DNA from 2 places in the Variovorax sp. GW821-FHT10B04 genome. Region 1 is predicted to be linked to the other one. Evidence: riboswitches for the same ligand, from Rfam matches in the RefSeq annotation. Region 1 holds a riboswitch; the other holds the start of a gene.
The links. A riboswitch is a leader RNA that binds a small molecule or an ion and turns the genes downstream of it on or off. The one in region 1 is predicted to bind thiamine pyrophosphate.

Region 1 (7,516 bases):
CTTGAACAGGTGCTTCGGCTGGTTGGTGTTGACCGCGCTCAGGATCACGTCCGGTTGCGGCGGCTTCTTCGACGTGCGGAAGGTGTAGCCCGCCGCCAGGTTCCACGATGGCGTGATCTGCCCGGCCACCTCGAACTCCGCGCCCTTGCTCGTGATGCCGTCGACCGCCGTGTAGATCTCGTTGCCGGTGTCGGGGTTGACGTCGACGTACTGCGCCGAATTGTTCTGCTTGATGTGGAACAGCGCGGCGCTGGCGTTGAGCCGGCGATCGAGGAACTCGCCCTTCACGCCGACCTCGGAGCTCTTGCCGGTGAGCGGCGCGATCGGGCGGTCGTTCGCGTCCTTGTAGTAGGTCTGCGGATGGAAGATGTCGGTGTGGCTTGCATAGACCGACCAGGTCGTGTCGATGTCGTAGACGATGCCCGCGTAGGGCACGACCTTGGCGCTGATGTTCAGGTCGTCGTCGACGCTCGTCACGCCGGCCAGGCTGGTGCTCTGGTCACGCAGCTGGTACCAGCTGGTGCGCGCACCGACGATGACCGACAGCGCGTCCGTCGGCCGCAGCCGCACGGCCGCCGACAGGCCCTTCTCGGTGGTGAGGATGTTGCGGTCGGCGCGCTTGGGCGACGCAGGCTGCGCGATGTCGCCGTCCCACGCGAAGTAGTTCGGAATGCTCGTGAACGTCGAGGTGTGCAGCTCCGCGTCCTGCTTCTGGCGCGAGTAGCCGGCGCCGAGCATCAGCTCGTGCGTGCGGCCCCACAGCGTGAACGGGCCGGTCAGCGCGAGGTTGAGCGCGTCGGTGGTCGACTCGGACGGCAGCGCGCCCGACAGCATGCGGATGCCGGCACCGGTCGTGCGGTCCACGCTGCCGTTGTAGGCCGAGCCGTAGAACACGTCCTTCGACTGGTCGAGATGGCTGGCCGCCAGGTCGAGCTTCCAGCCGCCGCCGAACTCGTGCTTCAGGCTGGCGAAGGTCTGGGTGCTGTCGTTGTTCCAGTACGACCAGCGCGCCGCCGGGTTGAACGAGCGCGGGAAGTTCGTGCGCGTGCCGTCGCTGTAGAACAGCGGGATGTGGCCGAAGGTCGCGCCGTCGGCACGTGTCTCCATGTGGTCGACGCCCACGGTCAGCAGGGTGTCGGGCGTGAGGTCGGCCTCGACGATGGCGTACAGGTTGCGCGTGTCGCGGCTGTAGCGATCGACGTACGAGTTCGCGTTCTGCGCCGCGGCGACGATGCGGCCGCGCACGCTGCCGCTTTCGTTGAGCGGACCCGAGAAGTCGGCCGTGCTGCGCACCTTGTCCCACGAGCCAACGCCCAGCGACACGCTGCCCGCGAACTCGGCGGTCGGCTTCTTGCGCACCAGGTTGAGCGTGGCCGACGGATAGCCGGCGCCGGTCAGCAGGCCGGTCGCGCCCTTGACGATCTCGACGCGGTCGTAGATCGCGCTGTCGCCGATCGCGGTGGTGTACTGGTTGGAGGTGTCGAGCGTGCTGGGCACACCGTCGAACTGCAGGTTCTCGATCGAGAAGCCGCGCGCATAGAAGGTCGCGCGTTCGCTGTCGTTGCGCCCGACCGTCACGCCGGGTGCCTTGTCGAGGATCTCGGGCACGCTGATCAGTGCCTGGTCGTCGATCTGCTGGCGCGTGATCACGCTGACCGACTGCGGCGTCTCGCGCGGCGACAGTGCGAGGCGCGTCGCGGTGGCGGTGGAGCGCGTGGTGTACGAGCCCGTGCCTTCGGTCGTGCCGTCGCGTGCGGCGGTGGCGGTCACGCGCACCTCGGCCAGCGTGGTGGGTGAGCCTGCCGCGCCGGTGGTGCCGCTCGCCGAAGAGCCCGGCAGCGCCCGCAGCGCATAGCCGCCGCCGGCTGCGCGCACGGCGCCGAGGCCGCTGCCGTCGAGCGCTTGCGACAGCGCCTGTTCGACCGTGCGGCTGCCGTTGACGCCACGGCTGTTCAGTCCGTCGGTCAGCTTCGACTCGAAGGTGATCAGCACGCCGGCGTCGCGGCCGAGCCGGTTCAGCACGCCTTCCAGCGGGCCGGCCGGAATGTCGTAGTGCCGCAGCTCGCGGGCGTCGCGGCCCTCGGGGTTGGCCGGCTGGGCCAGCGCGGCTTGCGGCGCGAGCAGGCCGGCCGTGACCAGGCTGGCCGTGGTGCCGACGCAGAGCGTTTGCAGGGCGAGGGAAAGCGGGTGGAAGCGCGCCTTGCGGAGTGCAGGGGCGGGCAAGCCGTTGCGTTGCAGCATGAGCGAATACCTTCGATGGTGGAGTCGACGAGAAGAAGAGAAAAAGGCACGGCATCCGCGCCCTTCCTTTCCTTGACAGGCAACCCTGCCGAAACAGCTCAAGTATTTTTCGGCGGCATCGTTCCGCGCCGGCCGAATCGTTCAGCGCCTTCGGCGCAGGCCCACGCTGACCCAGTAGCGGGTGTAGGTATGGATCTGGACCGGCAGCGAGGAGGTCAGCGCGGTCAGCACGCGGTCGGTGTCGTCCAGCGGATAGGCGCCCGACACCTCGAGGCCCGCAATGGCCGGGTCGCAGCCCAGGCGGCCGGGCCGGTAGCGCCCCAGTTCCGCGAGGAAATCCGCCAGGCGCATGTGCGACGCGACGAGCATGCCGTCGATCCAGGCGTTCGCATGCGCGTTGAGCACGCCGGCCGCCATGGCCTGCGTGCGGGTGAAGCGGCCCGCTTCGCCGGCCTGCAGCGTGTGGCTGCGCGCCGCCGCGTCGAGCGGCTGCAGTTCGACCGCACCCTGCAGAACGCCGACGTCGACCGAGGCGTCGTCGCGCTGGCGCACGGTGAAGCGGGTGCCGAGCGCGCGGGCCGTGCCCGCCTCGGTCTGCACGAGGAAGGGGCGCTGCATCGCGTCGGCCGCGGTCTGCACCAGGATCTCGCCGCGCACCAGCTGGAGCACGCGGCGCTCGGTGTCGAAGCGGACGTTGATGGCGCTGCCGGTGTTCAGCATCACGTCGCCGCCATCGGGCAGCCGCAGCGTGCGCCGTTCGCCGATGGCCGACACCTGGTCGGCGGTCCAGGCGCGCCAAGGTGTGGATTGCCGTGCCACCAGCGTCGTGCCGCCCGCCACCACCAGCGCGGTCAGCAACTGGACGCCGCGGCGCCGGCGCATCGACTGCGGTGCGGCACTCAGCGCAGCGCGGGCCAGCGGCGTCGGAATGCCGGCCAGCCGGCCGCCGACGTTCTCGATGCGCTGCCAGGCGGCCTCGTGTGCCGGATCGGCATCGCGCCAGCGCTGCCAGCGCGCGTGCTGTGCGATGCCGGCATCGCCGCCCTGGAGCGCGATCCACCATTGCACCGCCTGTTCGGCGATCGCGGGCGCGATCCGCGTGTCGCCGCCGGGCAGCGGTGCGGCGAGGGTGTCGTTGTGCAGCGAAGCCATCGGCTATTCCGGGAAGAAGCAGCGCATGGCCGCCTTGGCGAGATGCCGCTTGACGGTCGACAGCGAGATGCCGAGCTCGGCTGCGATCTCGGCCTGGCCCATTCCTTCGAGCTGCGCGAGCAGGAAGGCCTGCTTGGCCTGCGCCGGCAGGCCGCTCAGCCGGCGGTCGATCTCGATCAGCGTCTCCAGCACGATGAGCCGTGCTTCGGGCGAGGGCGCCACCGGTTCGGGCAGCAGCGCGAGCGCATCGAGATAGGCCCGCTCGATCGCGCGCCGGCGCACGTGGTTGATCAGCAGGTTGCGCGCGATGGTCGTGAGGTAGGCGCGGGGCTCCTGCACCGCGTCGAGCCCCGGCGCGCGCAGCACGCGCACGAAGGTGTCCTGCGCCAGGTCGGCCGCGTCGAAGGCGTTGCCCAGCTTCTTGCGCAGCCAGCCCTGCAGCCAGCCGTGGTGGTCGCGATAAAGCGCGTGCAGAAGGGCGTCGAGGGCGGGTTCGGCGGCAGGCATGGAGCGGCGCGGCGCCGAGGTCTTGCAGGGGCTTGACCCCCGTTGACCTCGGCAAAGCAAATAAGAACTGTTCTCATTGTAAATGCCAAGGGTGACCGGGCATCCCCATTTCTTCCAGGGGCCCCCGGCTCGACGACGTCCGGCCGGGCTCGATCAGAACGTCGGCCACGCTGGCGAGCGCGGAGTGCCTATTTGTGGCGGCGCGATGGAACGGGCGGCAGCGACAGTGCAGGTGGCGGCGGCGGAGGCACGACGTCGATCAGCGTGTCGACCGTCTCCTCCGCCGGCTTCGCCGCGTCGGTCGGCACGTCGATGTCCGGGATCGATATGGCCTGGCCTGGGAAGGTTTCGAACGAGATGTCCGATGTCGCTTCGGTCGACTCGGTCGGCGTGCTCGCCGAAGGTTCCTGGACGACGGCGGCCTGGCGCTGCGCCAGCGCGCCCAATGTACTGACCGCGATGAGCACCAGCCACGTGGCGCCGATCTTCCAGCGTCGGGGGACGCCGCCGTTGAAGCGGAACCATGCGGGCTTGGCCAGGCTGGCAATGAAACCGATCACCGACGCCGCACCCACGACGGCAAACAGCAGGCCGGTGGCTGTCATGGCGCACGCCCCCTGAGCGCCGCTCGATGGGCGAGGTCGTCCGCAAACTGCGGCAGCGACGCGACGTATCGCCTCAATCGCATCGGAAGCGAACCCCCGGTTCGCCTGGCACGGGCTTCAGCAGGCGAACGGGATCGCCGCTGTTCCTGCAATACGCCTCGGCTTCGTCTGCCGTCGGAGACAGCAGCAAGCCGTCTCCGAGGCGAGTCACCCGGGCGGCAGGCCGCGTGTTGCAGCCTGCGGTACACGCGGCGACGAGGATCAGGGCCCACGCGCAGCGTGGGACAGATGAATGAACCGCCATGGGTCGAAAAGAAATGGCCATCTGCGCGAGTATGGCCGCTCGAAGGGCTTGCAGCCTGCGGAGGCAGGGGGAGCCGGCCGGGAAGGCTCAGGCGCCGGCCTGGGTTCGACCTCGCGGCATGTGGGTCTGACGCATGCGGAAGACGCGGCCCATGGCGCGGCGGAATCGGCGATCGGCGTCATCGGCACGTCCGGCCGTCAATGCCAGGCTCAAGAAAAATATCGCGAGCACGCCGTACACGCTGAAACCGAGGCACCACATCAGGACGGACATGTTCTTGCTCCTTTGTTGTATGGAGCTACTTTGCATCTCTCGATGCATGTTCCTTATCGGATACCGATGTATCCAATCGTCAGATTGCACGCTACGGGTTTGCTCGGGGGGCGGGCCGACGCGAGGGGCAGGCAGGCGCTGCCTTTACAATCCGGCCCGCTCCGCCGCAAGACGGAGCTCTTCGCTAGGGGTGTTGCCGAGCCGTCGCAGGACAGCCAGGTGACTGAGAGAGTCCCTTTGAACCTGATTGAGGTAATCCTCGCGCAGGGAAGCTGGTCCGGCAGCCGTCTCGTCATGCACGCCATGCGCGCGCGGCCATCTCATCGTCCAAGCCGGGCCGTGCCCACCTGCCAACAATTTGCACTGGAGCAAATGTGGCACACAGAAAAAATGAAATCGCCCGCGCCTTCGCGGCCCTGATGACGCTGGCCGGCGCCGCGCACGCCCAGCAGGCGACGCTCCCGACCGTCACGGTCGATGAACGCACGGCACCGCGCCAGGCCGACGTGAGCGGCTTCGGCGATCTGCCGCTGAAGGACGTGCCGATCTCCGCCACCGTCATCGACAGCACGCAGATCCAGGCGAGCGGCGCGCGCCGGCTGGCCGACCTCGTGCAGTTCGATGCCTCGGTCACCGACGCGTACAACTCGGCCGGCTACATCGACTACCTCACGGTGCGTGGCTTCGTGCTGGACAACCGCTTCAACTACCGGCGCGAAGGTCTGCCGATCAATGCCGAGACCTCGATCCCGCTCGACAACAAGGAACGCGTGGAGATCCTGCGCGGCACCAGCGGCATCCAGGCCGGCACCAGCGCGCCGGGCGGGCTGGTGAACTACGTGGTCAAGCGGCCGACCGAGAAGGACTTGCGCGAAGTGCGCGTGGAGCTGTCGGGACGCGGCGGCGTGCTGGGCGCGGTCGACCTGGGCGGCCGCTTCGGCGAGGACCGCCAGTTCGGCTACCGGCTCAACGTGGTGAGCGAAGACATCAAGCCGCGCACCTACGACCTCGACGGCCATCGCAATCTCTTCTCGCTGGCCACCGACTGGCGCATCACGCGCGACTCGGTGCTCGAGGCCGAGATCGAATACAGCAAGAAGACGCAGCCGAGCCAGAACGGCTTCAGCCTGCTCGGCAACACGCTGCCGGCGCCGGTCGACCCGCGCATCAACCTGAACAACCAGAGCTGGTCGCAGCCCTCGGTCTTCGAAGGCCTCACTGGCACGCTGCGCTTCAGCCAGGCCATCAACGACGATTGGCGCTGGAGCGCGCAGCTCGGCCAGCAGCGGTTGAAGACCGACGACCGCCTGGCCTACGCCTTCGGCTGCAGCGCCGAAGGCAACTACGACCGCTACTGCTCCGACGGCACCTTCGACTTCTACGATTTCCGCAGCGAGAACGAGCGCCGCGTGCAGACCGCCGGCAGCCTCAACCTCAAGGGCAAGGCGACGACGGGCGGCGTGCAGCACGACCTGTCGTTCGGGCTCATGGCGAGCCGCGTGCGCAACCGCTTCCAGGACCAGGCCTACAACTACGTCGGCACCGGCAACGTGCAGGGCACGGCGATCGTGCCGGCCGATCCGACGCTGAGCGACGTCAACACCAACCGCGACGAGCGCTCGACGGAGCTGTCGGCGCAGGATGCGATCCGCTGGACGTCACGATTCACGACCTGGGTCGGCGCGCGCTACACACGCTTCGACCGCGACAGCGTGCGCACCGACGGCTCGCAGCCGACCGGCTACGAGCAAGGCATCACGACGCCATGGCTCGCCGCGAGCTATGCGCTGCGGCCGGACCTGATGGCCTACGCCAGCTGGGGCAAAGGCGTCGAATCGCAGGTCGTGCCGAACAAGAGCGCGCAGTACAGCAACGCAGGTGAAGCGCTGCCGTCGTTGAGCTCGCGCCAGTGGGAGATCGGCTTGAAGGGCGGCGACAACGTGCTCGGTTGGCAGCTCGCCTGGTTCGACATCACCCGGCCCATGACCAATCTCGATGCCTGCAGCCGGCTCGGCATCACGCCGTGCGAAGGGGCCTACGACGGAAGCGAAAGGCACAGCGGCCTTGAAGCGAGCGCGCAATGGTCGCAAGGCCCCTGGCGTCTAGCCGGCGGTATCACGCTGATCGACGCCAAGCGCGAAGACAGCACGATGGAGCCGTCCACCAATGGCCAGCGCCCGACCAACGTGCCCAAGCAGGTCCTGCGTGCGCAGGCGGCTTACCGCATCGCCGCGGTGCCGGGCCTGGAAGTGCAGACGCAGGTGTCCTATGAAGGCCGCCGCAACGTGCTGCCCGATGGCTCGGTCACGCTGCCTTCGTGGACGCGCTTCGATGCGGCCTTGCGCTACGACACCAGGATCGGTGGAGCGAACACGAGCTGGACGCTGGGCGTCGACAACCTGTTCGATCGTCGCTACTGGAAGGAGTCGCCGTA
Region 2 (7,516 bases), on a different contig from region 1:
CAGCGCGGTCGCGCCGTCACCTGCGATGGCGGCGGCCGGGTCGCCGGGCGTCATGCGCAACAGCAGGAACACGATGACGGCCACGATCAGCAGGACCGGTACGGTGGCGAGCCCGCGCCGCGTCAGGAAGTTGAACATGTCGGTGGGTTCCGAGGCGTTACTTCTTCTGTACGTTCCAGTACAGCACCGCGGGTGAAGGCAGCAGGCCGGTGATCGTGCCGCGGCGGACGGCGGTGGGTGCCTTGCCTTCGCCGAGCGGCGCGATCACGCCGCCTTCGAGCGCACGCGTCTGGATCTGGGTGGCGATTTCCTTGCGCTGGGCGAGGTCGGCCGTCGCGATGAAGCGCGACTTCAGCGCCTCCAGCTCGGGGTCGGTCGGCCAGCCGAAGTAGCCCTGGTCGCCGTTGCCGGTCAGCGGGCTGTAGGTGAGCGGGCTGCTCGCGTCGATGCCGCCCCAGAAGGTGATGAAGGCGTTCCAGCCGCCGTTCTCCGGCGGGTCCTTGCGGGTGCGGCGCGTCACCAGCGTCGCCCAGTCGGTGGTCTGCACGTCGACGTTGAAGCCGACCTGCTTGAGCAACTGGCCGTACACGGCCGGCAGCTTGTTGAGCGCCGGCGAATCGCCGGGCAGCATGATCACGACCGGCTTGCCGTCGTAGCCCGATTCCTTCAGCAGCTTGCGCGCTTCCTCGAACTGCGGCTTGCCGGTGTAGAAGCCGGTCTTGTCGCTGGCGTAGACCGAACCGCAGAGATAGATCGATGCGCAGGGCTTGTAGAAGTCGCGGTAGGTCGCCTGTGCCCGCAGCATCGCTTCCTGGTTGATCGCGAGCATCGCGGCCTTCAGCGCCTTCGGGTTGTTGAAGGGCGGCACCTTGTGGTTGTAGATCACGGTGAACGGGCCGGCGGGCATCACGTCCACCAGCTCGATCTTCGGGTCGGTGCGCATGCCGACGAAGGCCGACACGGGTACCGTCTCGAGCATGTCGACCTCGCCGTTGAGCAGCGCATTGGCCTGCGTCTGCGGGTCGCGCAGCATCACCCATTCGACGCTGTCGACGTGCACCACCTTGCCGCCGGCAAGGCCCGACGCAGCTTCCTTGCGCGGCACGTAAGCCGTGTTCTTGCGGTAGATGACGCGGTCGCCGGGCCGGAAGTCTTCCTTCGACAGCGTGAAGGGGCCGGAGCCGATCATCTCGTCGATCTGCTTGTCGGCGGGCGTGTCGGCCACGCGCCTGGGCATGATGAAGGGGACCAGCGGGCTCGGCTTGCCGAGCGCGTCGAGCACCACGCCGAAAGGCACCTTGAAGCTCATGCGGAAGCCGTTCGGGCCCTCGGCCACGATGCTGTCCATGGCCTCGTACATCTTCTGGCCCAGGGTGTCGCGCTTGGCCCAACGCGCGAGCGAGGCGATCACGTCCTGCGATGTGACCGGCGCACCGTCATGGAATTTCAGGCCGGGGCGCAGCGTGAAGGTCCAGACCTTGTTGTCCGCGCTGGCGCTGTACTTGTCGACCATCTGCGGCTTGATCACACCCTTCTCGTCCATGCCGAACAGGGTGTCGTAGATCATGAAGCCGTGATTGCGCGTGATGTTGGCCGTGGTCCAGATCGGATCGAGGATCTTCAGGTCGGACGAGGGCACGGTGCGCAGCACGGTTTCGGCCGATGCGCCGGCGGAAAGCGTCAGGGCCAGCGCCGACACGGACAGCGCGAGCGCACGGCGAAGCGAAATTGGAATAGCCATGGTGTCTTACTTCTTTCGGGGAGCGGGGGAAGGGGAACGGGACGGGCGGGACGACGGGGTGGAGGCCTTGGAAGCGGTCTTGCTGGCGCGCAACTCGGCCAGCAGGAACTCGAAGATGTCGCGCGAGCCGGCCTCGGCGTCGATGAGCTTGTGGAGGATGCGGCGCAGCGTGTCGACCTCGGAGACGGTCAGGCAGTCGAGGAAGCGCGCTTCCATCTCCTTGCCGATCGGCTCGGCGCGCTGGACGATGTCGACGCCGCCATCGGTCAGGAACAAGTGGATCTGGCGCGCGTCCTCGTTGCCGATCTGCCGCGTCACCAGCTCGCGCTGCACCAGCGCGCTGATCAGCTTGGAGACGAGCGTCTTCTCGATCGCGCAGACCTGCACCAGCTGGCCCATCGTGATGCCGGGCGTGGTGCCGATCGCGCGCAGCAGGCGGATGTCGCGGATCGACAGGCCGATCTCGATCTCGTACACGCGCGAGCCGCGGTCGCGCGTGCGCTCGCTTGCCATGTCGAGCAGGACGTTGATGTAGTCGGTCTTGAGCTTGAGCGGCTTCATGGTGTTTTGTAGAAATATTCAATAGTTGAAATATTCAACTATATTTTTGGCAGATGCAAGCTTCGGGCCAGCGTTCAGGGAAAGTCCCGAGGCGTGGATGCGCCGTGTTGGCGCGTGAAGGGCCTGCTGATTGCAGGGCGATACGGCCGAACTGGTGCAGCGCGCACCGCGTTGCCGCGCGGCCAAGCCATGCACGCGTCTTCGAGGCCGTACCGGCGCCCCTAAACTTCATGCATGGACATGCGCCGTCGCCGGTGCGTGTCGCTTCAGGCAACGACGATCAGGAGCACAGCGCGATGAACCAAGAACCACCGATCGACTTCAACGATCCCGTCTGGGCCATTCTTCGAAGCCTGCCGTCCATGCTGTCCTATTGGGACCGCGACCTGCGCTGCCGTTTCGCGAACCGCGCGCACGAGGACTGGTTCGGCGTCAAGCCTTCGCAGTTGTTCGACAGTGCATTGATCGATCTTCTCGGCCCCGAAATCTTCGCGAGGAGCGAGCCCTACATTCGTGGCGTGCTGCGGGGAGAACCGCAGGAGTTCGATCGAGTGCCGACAGACTCGGAGCGCATCCATCGGCCGGGCCTGGTCAACTTCCTTCCGCACATCGTGAACGGCAAGGTCATCGGCTTCGTCGTGCAGGTGACCGACGTGACCCGGCTGTACGACATGCAGGTACAGCTGCAGCAACAGGTCGACGACAAGGAGAAGGCCCTGGCCGCACTGCAGAAGAGCAGTGCCAATCTCCGGCAGGCACAGGCGCTGGGGCAGATCGGCAGCTGGACCCTGGATGCAACCAGCGGAACGATGACCTGGTCGTTGCAGCTCCATGCACTTTTCGGTCGTGACCCGGCAGCGGGACCGCCGAGCTTTCAGGAGCATGCAGTCTGCTACACGCCCGAAAGCTGGCAGCGCCTGGTCCGGACGGTGGACCAGGCGGTGAAGAACGGCGAGCCCTATACGCTGGAACTCGAATACGTCCACAGCAGCGGGCGCCGTGGCTGGCTGGAAGCGCGTGGTGCTTCGCAACGCGACGAACGTGGAGGCGTCACGGCGTTGTACGGCACGGCGCAGGAAATTACGGGGCGTCGCCTGGCGGGAAGCGTCGAAAGCCAGACCCAGCGGATCATTGCGCTGGAAGCCGAGCTGCTTTCCAGGGAAGCGAGGATCGCGGAGCTCGAACGCAAGCTGGCGCTGGCGGGCAAGGCGCGTTGATATCGGCACCGATTGCATCGGCTGTCGAGGCGGACGGCCTGTGCTGCAGGCCTTCATCGGATGTCGTGGTTCGATCGTCTTGAAAGCGCGATAAATATGCTAACGGCCTGCGGTTGGTAGCGTTGGGTAACGCGGGAGCCCCATCGCCGCCCAGGCACGGCCCGGGACGGCCGTCCCGAAGGCTGCGTTAGTGCCTTTCGAGATGTCGCATGGGAAGGCCGGGTTCATGACCTGTTTGCCAAGCCTCGGACGCGGATCACGTGTCGGTGACGATGTAAAGCAGCCGCTGAGGGGATCGTGACGGCGACCGCACCATGCGACGGGCGAGAACAACCGGCGCAGCACGTGCGCACCCATCGATCGCTCGGAAACGAAAAAGCCGCCTCGAGGGCGGCTTTTTTCTGGAATGTGGCCGTGGACACTTACGCGGTCCACGTTACGGCATGTTCACTTGCAGGAGCTACCTTGTATTTTTCTCGTCGTGGTAACTCTTGGTCGACGTGCCGTTATGAGATCCGGCTTGCCTGCGCAGGCATTGCCCAACAACTCGATGGGCAAGAGGCGGAGTATAGCATGCTTTGGAGAGGCGCCGTTCAAAGCGAATTGCGTACGCAACAAGGATCGTTCGACTGGACGCCGCCGACATCGCCGCCCTAGAATCCGCGACGCTCCGGGGCGCACGTGCATGACGTGCTGAGATGGCGAATCCTATCGCCGAACCCGCGAACTTGAACCGGTTAGTACCGGCGGAAGAAGAGCTGCAGTTCCCCTGATCCACAGGTCCGTTCCGGGCCGTGGGTCCGTCGAGCGATTGCGGAGCACATCCATGCCAACCAGGAGTGCCCCATGAACGCCATCGACAAGTTCGCCTCGCTGCTCACGCTGACGCGCGAGCCATTTCCTTCCTCGGTCAAGTCCACCATTGCCGGCAGCCGGCCCGACCTGCGCGTGCCCGTGCGCGACGTCGCGTTGACCAATGGCGAGACCGTATCGCTCTACGACACCTCCGGGCCTTACACCGATGCGGCAGTCGACATCGATGTGCGCCGTGGCCTGCCCGACGTGCGTGGCGCATGGGTCGCGGAACGTGGCGACACAGAGATCTATGCCGGCCGTCAGCCTGCTGCACTTGACGACGGCGTGAAGGGCGAAGAGAACGCGCGCATCGCCCAGTTGCGCGCCGATGCGGCCGCGCTGCAACGCATGCCGCGCCGCGCCAAGGGGGGCGGCAACGTCACGCAGATGCACTACGCCCGTCGCGGCATCGTGACGCCCGAGATGGAGTACGTGGCGCTGCGCGAGAACGGCAAGCGCGAATGGATGGCCGAGTACCTGGCGAATGCCGAGCGCGCGAAGCGCGTCATGGGCAACCCGATGGGCGCGTCGATCCCGAAGATCATCACGCCCGAGTTCGTCCGTGACGAAGTGGCGCGGGGCCGCGCGATCATTCCGGCCAACATCAACCATCCCGAGGTCGAGCCGATGGCGATCGGGCGCAACTTCAAGGTGAAGATCAACGCGAACATCGGCAATTCGGCCGTCACCTCGAGCATCGAGGAAGAAGTGGAGAAGCTGGTGTGGGCGATCCGCTGGGGCGCGGACAACGTGATGGACCTGAGCACCGGCAAGAACATCCACACCACGCGCGACTGGATCGTGCGCAACAGCCCGGTGCCCATCGGCACGGTGCCGATCTACCAGGCGCTGGAGAAAGTGGGTGGCGTGGCCGAGGATCTGACCTGGGCGATCTACCGCGACACGCTGATCGAGCAGGCGGAGCAGGGCGTCGACTACTTCACCATCCACGCGGGGCTGCGCCTGCCCTTCATCCATCTCACGGCCGACCGCATGACGGGCATCGTGTCGCGCGGCGGATCGATCATGGCCAAGTGGTGCATCGCGCACCACCAGGAGAGCTTTCTCTACACGCACTTCGAAGACATCTGCGACATCATGAAGGCCTATGACGTGAGCTTCTCGCTCGGCGATGGCCTGCGGCCCGGCAGCGGCGCCGACGCGAACGACGAAGCCCAGTTCGCCGAGCTTCGCACCCTTGGCGAACTCACGCAGGTCGCGTGGAAGCATGACGTGCAGACCATGATCGAAGGGCCCGGCCATGTGCCGATGCACATGATCCAGGCCAACATGGACGAGCAGCTCAAGCACTGCCACGAAGCGCCGTTCTACACGCTCGGGCCGCTGACCATCGACATCGCGCCGGGCTACGACCACATCGCCAGCGCGATCGGCGCGGCCATGATCGGCTGGGCCGGCACCGCGATGCTGTGCTACGTCACGCCCAAGGAACACCTCGGCCTGCCCGACCGGGACGATGTGAAGCAGGGAATCATTGCGTACAAGATCGCGGCGCACGCGGCCGACGTCGCCAAGGGCCATCCGGGGGCGAGGTCGCGCGACGACGCGTTGAGCAAGGCGCGCTTCGAGTTCCGCTGGCAGGACCAGTTCAACCTGGGTCTGGACCCGGACACGGCCCGCGACTTCCACGACGAAACGCTGCCCAAGGATGCGAGCAAGACGGCGCACTTCTGCTCGATGTGCGGCCCGAAGTTCTGCTCGATGAAGATCACGCAGGAGGTGCGCGACTACGCGGCACAGCGTGGTCTGGACGAAGACGCCGCCATGCGAGACGGCATGGCGGGCAAGTCGGCCGAATTCAAGAGCGGCGGCGGCGAGATCTACATCCCGATCCAGTCCGCACGCCCTTGACGGCCGGCACTCAGGACATGATCGACACGGCCTTGGTGTTGAGGTAAGCCTCGACGGCTTCGGGGCCGCCTTCCGAACCGTAGCCCGAGTCCTTCACGCCGCCGAAAGGCATTTCCGGCGACGGCGTGGCGGGCTGGTTGATCCACAGCATGCCGACTTCGACGCGGCGCGACAGCAGGTGCGCGTTCTTGATCGACGAGGTGAACGCATAGCCGGCCAGGCCGAAGGGCAGGCGGTTCGATTCGGCGATGGCTTCTTCCAGCTTGTCGAAGCCGCGGATCGCGGCGATCGGGCCGAAGGGCTCGTTGTTGAACACGTCGGATTCGAGCGACACGTCGGTCAGCACCGTCGGTGCGAAGAAGTTGCCGCTGCTGCCGACGCGTTCGCCGCCGGTGGCGACCGTGGCCCCGGTGGCGTGGGCGTCCTGCACGATCTTCGCCATCGCGCTCAGGCGGCGGTCATTGGCCAGCGGGCCGATCGTCGTGCCTTCGGCCAGGCCGTCGCCGAGCTTCAGACCCTGTGCGTGCTTGACCAGCAGCGACGCGAACTCGGCCTTCAGGCTGTTGTGCACCAGGAAGCGGGTCGGCGAGATGCAGACCTGGCCGGCGTTGCGGAACTTGGCTGCGCCCGCAGCCTTGACGGCCAGCGCCACGTCGGCGTCCTCGGCCACGATCACCGGTGCGTGGCCGCCGAGTTCCATCGTGGCGCGCTTCATGTGCAGGCCGGCCAGCGATGCGAGCTGCTTGCCCACGGGCGTCGAGCCGGTGAAGGTGATCTTGCGGATGATCGGATGCGGGATCAGGTAGTTCGAGATCTCGGCCGGGTCACCGAACACCAGGCCGACCGTGCCGGCCGGCACGCCGGCATCGACGAAGGCCTTGATCAGCGCCGCAGGCGACGCGGGCGTTTCTTCCGGGGCCTTCACCAGGAACGAGCAGCCGGCGGCCAGCGCGGCGCCGAGCTTGCGCACCACCTGGTTGATCGGGAAGTTCCAGGGCGTGAAGGCGGCGACCGGGCCGACCGGTTCCTTCATCACCAGCTGCTGCGCTGCAAGGTTGCGCGACGGCACGATGCGGCCGTAGACGCGGCGGCCTTCGTCGGCGAACCACTCGATGATGTCGGCCGAAGCCAGCGTTTCGCCGCGCGCTTCGGCCAGTGGCTTGCCCTGTTCCTGGGTGAGCAGGGGCGCGATCTCGGCAGCGCGTTCGCGGATGAGTGCAGCGGCGCGCCGCATGATGGCCGCGCGTTCGTTGGCCGGCACGTCGCGCCA

Region 2: linked by a shared signal. The riboswitch ahead of thiC (phosphomethylpyrimidine synthase ThiC) and the one ahead of AC07PZ_RS30785 (TonB-dependent siderophore receptor) in region 1 are both predicted to bind thiamine pyrophosphate.

Annotation. Positions count from the first base shown of each region.
Region 1 covers NZ_JBWKNQ010000019.1:71,267-78,782, forward strand. The annotation lists gene AC07PZ_RS30760 (TonB-dependent siderophore receptor) at 1-2,241, opposite strand, end outside; gene AC07PZ_RS30765 (FecR domain-containing protein) at 2,383-3,393, opposite strand; gene AC07PZ_RS30770 (sigma-70 family RNA polymerase sigma factor) at 3,397-3,900, opposite strand; gene AC07PZ_RS30775 (hypothetical protein) at 4,089-4,505, opposite strand; gene AC07PZ_RS30780 (hypothetical protein) at 4,897-5,082, opposite strand; TPP riboswitch at 5,259-5,369, shown strand; gene AC07PZ_RS30785 (TonB-dependent siderophore receptor) at 5,502-7,516, shown strand, end outside.
Region 2 covers NZ_JBWKNQ010000006.1:14,236-21,751, reverse strand. The annotation lists gene AC07PZ_RS16275 (ABC transporter permease) at 1-138, opposite strand, end outside; gene AC07PZ_RS16270 (ABC transporter substrate-binding protein) at 158-1,741, opposite strand; gene AC07PZ_RS16265 (MarR family winged helix-turn-helix transcriptional regulator) at 1,748-2,302, opposite strand; gene AC07PZ_RS16260 (PAS domain-containing protein) at 2,407-3,519, shown strand; TPP riboswitch at 4,181-4,291, shown strand; gene thiC (phosphomethylpyrimidine synthase ThiC) at 4,366-6,246, shown strand; gene AC07PZ_RS16250 (NAD-dependent succinate-semialdehyde dehydrogenase) at 6,257-7,516, opposite strand, start outside.